DNA from 2 places in the Umezakia ovalisporum Ak1311 genome. Region 1 is predicted to be linked to the other one. Evidence: riboswitches for the same ligand, from Rfam matches in the RefSeq annotation. Region 1 holds a riboswitch; the other holds the start of a gene.

What was found. Region 1 has a riboswitch for cobalamin ahead of NWP25_RS13915 (DUF1636 domain-containing protein). Riboswitches for the same ligand answer to the same signal wherever they lie in the genome.
Region 2: another riboswitch for cobalamin. It lies ahead of cobG (precorrin-3B synthase); the one in region 1 lies ahead of NWP25_RS13915 (DUF1636 domain-containing protein).

The regions. Positions count from the first base shown of each region.
Region 1 is NZ_JANQDJ010000070.1:30,249-33,670, forward strand. It holds gene NWP25_RS13905 (SagB family peptide dehydrogenase) at 1-503, opposite strand, end outside; gene NWP25_RS13910 (ankyrin repeat domain-containing protein) at 490-954, opposite strand; cobalamin riboswitch at 1,568-1,738, shown strand; gene NWP25_RS13915 (DUF1636 domain-containing protein) at 1,761-2,171, shown strand; gene NWP25_RS13920 (2Fe-2S iron-sulfur cluster-binding protein) at 2,401-2,700, opposite strand; gene NWP25_RS13925 (HesB/IscA family protein) at 2,993-3,364, opposite strand.
Region 2 is NZ_JANQDJ010000085.1:49,795-53,216, forward strand. It holds gene cbiE (precorrin-6y C5,15-methyltransferase (decarboxylating) subunit CbiE) at 1-912, opposite strand, end outside; adenosylcobalamin-variant (AdoCbl-variant) riboswitch at 1,367-1,477, shown strand; gene cobG (precorrin-3B synthase) at 1,464-3,026, shown strand; gene NWP25_RS16830 (precorrin-8X methylmutase) at 3,072-3,422, shown strand, end outside.

The DNA.
Region 1 (3,422 bases):
CTATCTAAAAAGCAATATCTTAGGCTCCTATCCTGATATTTCCAGCTAGACCTATAATAAACACAACTAATTAAAAAAATGCATCCTCTGATACTTTTTCCCGGTATAATATGATTTTCTAATCCATCATCAATTAATTCATATATAAGAGTTAGACAATTATTCTCAACTTCTAGATGATAGATACCATCTACTATTTCTGATATCCCGCGAATTTGTACATAAAGTTCTGTAGGATATAAAGCACCTGCTGATGGATTTACCCGTAGTTTGTGGTGCACATCTTTATATACCTTTTCTAGGGTAACTGCACTGGTTAACCAAATAAACCCATGAAGAGAATTATTGAGATTTAATTTCACCCGACGGTAAAATTTTGGATAGACTTTAAATGCAGTTGGCTGTGTTCCATGGTCTACATAATTAGGGTTAATCTGTACAGAGAGATAAGAATGCTTGGTAGCATCGTGGTAAGCTACTTCTGAATTATTACGTTTCGGCATTTTTCAGCAACCTTAAAATTTCTATATTGCTAGCAAAATCTATTGCTCTATAATCATCTAAATTTCTGAGATTTAAGTTAGGTTTATGTTGTAGCAGTAATTTAGCAACACCTGTCTTTCCTGCTGAAGCTGCATACATTAAAACAGTTGTACCGTTATCATTTTGATTATCAATATTGATTTTGGCACCAAGCAACAAGCTAATTAACTCATAATGATTACCGAAACAGCCAAACCACAAGGCATTATTATTCTCATTATTTTTAGCATTAATATTTGCGCCTAAATCAATCAGTTCTTTGACAACTCCATAGACTCCCTCTCTAGTAGCCGTCATTAAAGCTGTGTCGCCATTTTTGCCTGGTTGATTTAAATTTTCGGGATTGTAGCCCTTTGCTATCAGCCATTCCTTGGTGATTTCACTCAACTTTTGCTTTTTGATCTGATTCATAACTAATCCTTAATACTCGTAAATTGACTCAACAAGATGAATAATAGGTTATACCCACTATTCATCAACTAAAGATTATCGACTTCGTAATGATTACAGTACTGACAATCCTCGCTATTAATTAGTAGCTTGAAACATTCCATTACAGAAGTAGGTTAATACTAAAATAATACTTACCCAGACCTTCGTTATTTTATCCTGGACCCTATCTTACCTTCTGCCTAATTTTGAGCATCACCAGAATAAAGATATAAATATCTTCCGTAACCCCATAACCGCTTTTTATTGGAGTTTAAGTTCACTGACAACAATTTAGCTTACTTATATATTATCATTCTGATAAGTTTAAATTATGAATCATTTATAAAGATGCCAACACATCTTAGTTGAATTGGCTAAATAAAAAATTAAAATGCAGCTAAAACTACAATTACAGCAGTTTTCAAGTAAATAAACTACAAACCTTAATATCATAAATCTTGTGGGGCGGGTAGGATGCCCGCCCTTCTGTACCTACTCAGATAAAATACGCTGTAAATTTCAAAAATATGCAGTTCTGCTGTAACTTGAATTTAAATATGGTTAACTAATGTTAAAAATTCCCTAAAAATATGTTAAATTTTATATGTTCGGTTCTAGTAGAAATCAACTATTAGAAGCAACAGGGAAAGTCCGGTGTAAGTCCAGCACTGTCCCGCAGCTGTAAACCAATTTTAATTTTTAATTTGAGATTGAAATTTAAAATTGTGTAAGTCAGAATCCCCACCCATAGAAAAGTAAATTTAGCCAAAATCTACGAGGTACAGATGACAGCAGAACATAGAATATTTGTTTGTACCACTTGTGCCAGTAAGTGGGAAAATGGTAAGCGTGTTGGTGAAAGTGGTGGAGAACAGCTTCTTAAACAATTGCAACTAGATTATTTTAATTGGGAGTTGAATACAGAATTTGTCATTCAACCAGTGCAATGTATGAGCGCTTGTAATCGTTCTTGTGTTGTTGCCTTTGCTTCACCCAACAAATCTACGTATCTTTTTGGCGACATTTCTTCTGATTTATCAACTACAGAACTTGCTGGTATATTCCAGTGTGCAGGTAAATATTATGCACACCCACAAGGTTCATTACCTTGGAGTGAACGTCCACAACCACTCAAAAAAGGAATTTTGGCAAGTATTCCACCAGTACCTGTGCCCTCCGCCATAAAATCTACTTAGTTAGGAGTCTGTAGCTAACACTACTATATTCTAACCACATTGTAGCAGTTGGCGGTAAATATTTTTAACATGGTGTCAAATGTTAACTTGTTAATTTTTCAAATCAATTTTGTTAGCAAGAAATTTTCCAGCAATTTTATCTGATTAAAATCAGCATAAAAGATGAAGGATATAATTGCTCCTTCATCCTTAATTAAAGATTGCTAAGAGTAGCGATGAAAATCAAATTTTACACAAGATATGGTTCTTGATGGGTTTTAATTGTGCAATTAGACCGGGGATAAGTAACGCAAAGGAGAGCGAATCCTTTAGACATTTGGTCGTCATCTAAAAAGATTTGATCAGATTGATCAACTTCACCTTCCACTACTTTTCCCACACAACTTGAGCAAGAACCTGAATGACAAGAGAAAGGCAATTCAATACCATTTTCTTCTGCTGCGTCTAAAATGGTAGTCTCTTCATCAACTTCAATTGTGGTGTCGATATCTTGCTTTTTGTTGATTAATCTAACTTGGTAGCTTGCCATTTTCCGATTCTCCTCAAAAATTATAATACAATTGGATCGGTTACTCGAAGTTTATTTAGTCAAATCAAAACTTCGAGAAGCAGCCCAGAAGACTATACTGCGTTGATAGATTTCTCCTGGCTGTAGGGTATGTCCCAATTACTATGGGCTTCATCAACTTGCCTCTGGGACAAAGGTTGTAGATGGGCAAATGTCCGTTATTTCCCAGGAAAGCAATGAAAGTCTATTTCTGACTAACAGAACTTCAGAAAAACTCCACACAAGTGTCTTTCTCAATCCTCCAAACATTCAACTACCTGCAAGGTACACCCGTGGGTGTGCCATCGTCTGTTTTGAAAGATTTTCCGCAACCGCAGGTATCACTTGCATTGGGGTTAGTGAACTTAAAGCCACTTTCCATCACACCCTCTACAAAGTCGATCACAACCCCATCTAATAACGGCGCACTTTTGGCATCAACGTAAATCAGCACATTACCTTGCTGAATTACCAAATCATCTGATTGTGGTTTGCTGGTGAACTCTAGTCCGTATTCATAGCCACTACAACCACCACTTTTTACAGATACACGGATACCTTTTTTAGCCTCATTATTATCAGAGGTTGAACCTCGTAAAAATGCCCGCAGACGAAATTCTGCTTTTTCTGTTAACTTAACAGCCATTAGGTCTCCTGATTTGTGGCGATGAAGTTCTGCTGATTTTGAGTGTGGGAATGTTTGT
Region 2 (3,422 bases), on a different contig from region 1:
TTTTAGGTGGGGAGTTCCTAAGGCTGCGGCGTTGTCTGCTATGTACCCCAGTCTAGAGGAATTTTGTTCAATTGCCATGGCCTGACAACGTTGATGAGTACGCATCCATTCGATGGAAATTGAACCGCAACCCGCCCCCACATCCCAAAGTAGTTCTCCTGGGGTGGGCGCTAACTTTGCTAAGGTAACCGCCCTAATTTCCTGCTTGGTTAATTGTCCATCATGATGATAGGCATGATCCGGTAATCCTGCTAATCTCGGTAAAGGTATAGTCCCAGAATCAGCAACACAATTCACTGCGATCGCATTCAAAGCAGCAATTTCAATTTCACTCCAAGATGCTGCTGTACCTTCCACAACTCTTTCATGAATGCCGCCGAGATGTTCTAAAACCGTAATCTTGCTACCACTATAACCGCGTTTTGTCAACATTTCGGCGATAATTGCTGGAGTATCTTTTCCCTCGCTCAAAATTAATAACTTAGCCTTGGGATGGATATAACTCTGAAACACAGAAGCTGGACGACCGCACAAAGACAAAGTTTCTGTCTCACTTAAAGACCATCCCAGCTTGGCACAGGCGAGGCTAAAGGTTGAAGGTGCAGGGATAATCGTGATTTCCTCTAGGGGAATTTGTTGAGTCAAGGTGACACCGATACCATAACACATCGGGTCTCCACTGGCTAATACACAGATTAATTGACCTCGACGATGGATAATTTCGGCTATTGAGGTACTAATAGGTGATGTCCAGGTTATTTTCTCCCGTTGGTCATGTGGGGGTAACATGGCTAAGTGGCGATGGCCTCCTATGATCACTTCTGCCCGGTGGAACAAAGAACGAGCGATGGCACTTAAACCCTGCAAACCATCTTCACCAATACCGACAACTGATAGCCATTTCTGTGTCATATACTGTAAATATCCGCAACCCCTAGCTAAGTTCCTTTGATGTGAGAATTTCTATTAATTCATATACTTATTCCAGTTAAGGATAAACTATAAATGCCTTTAATGCAGCGAAATTTTGTGCCAGTTCCGTAAGTCCTGATTTTTTTAGCTTGTTTTCATATTCTGTAGGTGTAAGACAGAGTTTTTCACGCTCTTAGTCCGCAAAATCTCTAAAATCTTTTCAGACTAAAATCAAATTCTGTAATTATTTCCAACTGATTACCTCAAAAATATTAATGATGGCAAATATTGAATCTTGAGCTATCATTGGTGTAGATTTAGTATTTAGACCATCATCTTGAATTTCTAGGAATACTTGTCAACGTCTGTGAATTATACTTAAGAAAATATTTTTATTTTGATGAAAAATATAAAATTTATTATGATGACTGGCTGTTCATGTTAAATTACTAAAGCTGAGAGTTGGGAAACTCCGGTGAAATTCCGGGACTGTGCCGCAGCTGTGATGGTAAGGCAAACAACAACATTCACTTTTTACCTGCCAAGTCAGAATGCCAACCTTAGCAGTGTCTTCAAGACATATTTACTATCTACTACCTGCGTCGCACAGGGAAGGAGTTACTGTTTTGCTGTCTGTTTTTGCTTCATGTCCTGGATTATTTTATGATACACCCGCCCAAGATGGGATACTATCACGCATCAGAATACCAGGTGGAATTCTTTCCAGTAAACAGTGTCGTGGGATTGCAGATATAGCAGAGAATTACGGACCTGGTTATGTTGATGTCACCAATCGGGCTAACCTTCAAATCCGCGAGCTACCTTCGGGAATGGATCCCACAGTTCTCCAGGATTTACAAAGTATAGGTATCGGTGCTCGGAATTTTGCCGTTGACCACATTCGTAATATTATGACCAGCCCCACTGCTGGTGTTGATTGTCAAGAATTAATCGATACCCGTCCCTTTGTTATAGATTGGGACAATTACATAGCCGCACATCCCACTCTATCAGGACTATCGGCAAAATTTAGTGTTTGCTTTGATGGTGGTGGTGCAGTCTCTGTGTGCGATCGCCTCAACGATATCATGTTTGCTGCTGTCTTAATTGACAGTCAAGTTTACTTTCGTCTGTATCTTAGCGTTGGTGTCAAAGGAAAACCACCTATTGATACGGGAGTTGTATTGTCACCGGAGGAATGTTTGCAGGTTTTGCCAGCCTTGGCTGATGTTTATCTCGAACATACTGATATTAACAGTAGACGTAAGCTGCGTTTGCGTGAGTTGTTAAATCATTTAAGTTGTGAAAGTTATCTTCAAGAAGTTGAACAACGTCTACCTTTTAAATTCACCCTCCATCCACGGTTCAATACAACGAGTTCTTCACAATTCTTCCCTCCCCTGCAAGAACAAAGGTTAAACTCCCACCATGGACATATAGGGATTCATCCCCAGCGTCAGCCAGGCTTATATTATATCGGTGTGGTTCTACCTTTAGGTAGGCTAGAAAGTAAGCAAATGAAGGGTTTAGCTGATTTAGCAACGGAATTCGGTAGTGGAACTCTCAGGCTCACCCCCTGGCAAAATTTACTCCTCACCGACATTCCTCAGCGCTCCCTGGCCAATGTTAAGAATGAAATCACTGCTTTAAAATTAGATTTCTCCTCCAGTAATATCAATAGTGCATTGGTTGCCTGTTCTGGTAATAAAGGTTGTGCAGCTTCCGCCACCGACACTAAAGGTGATGCTTTGGCATTGGCAAAATATTTGCCAACTCATGTTAGCCTGGATCACCCTGTTCATATTCACTTTAGCGGCTGCGAAAAATCTTGCGCCCACCACAGTAATAGTGATATTACCTTGCTTGGTGTCAGCCTAGAATCAGAAACTGGAAGCTCACCAGCCTATCAAATTTATGTTGGTGAAGGTGACAGCAACCAAAAATTTGGTCGTCAACTATATCAATATGTAACTGTGGCCGAACTCCCTGTATTGTTAGGGCAGATGTTACAAGTGTATAAAGTTCAATGCCGAAATCCTGATGAATCCTTTGGAGAATTTGTTAATCGATATGAGATTAACCAATTGCAGCTGTTATTCTTCCCGATAAAGTAGGTTTATTTCTGTTCCCACTTACCATTTACTATTTCCTATATTCCCATGCCTGACTACATCCGAGACGCTAACGAAATTTACAGTAAATCCTTTGCAATCATCAGATCAGAAGCTAATTTGGATGTGCTGCCGCCAGATGTAGCAAATGTGGCTGTACGCATGATCCATGCCTGTGGAATGATTGATATCGTCAATGAATTGGGATATTCATCAACCGTGGTGCAGGTGGGACGCGCCGCACTAGCAGCAGGTGCGCCGATTTTGTGTGATTGCCGAATGGTTGCTGAAGGTATTACTAGGAAGAGACTACCTGCAAACAACAAAGTTATTTGCACCCTCTATGATGTGGAAGTACCAGCTTTGGCTAAACGTTTAGGTAATACCAGATCTGCGGCT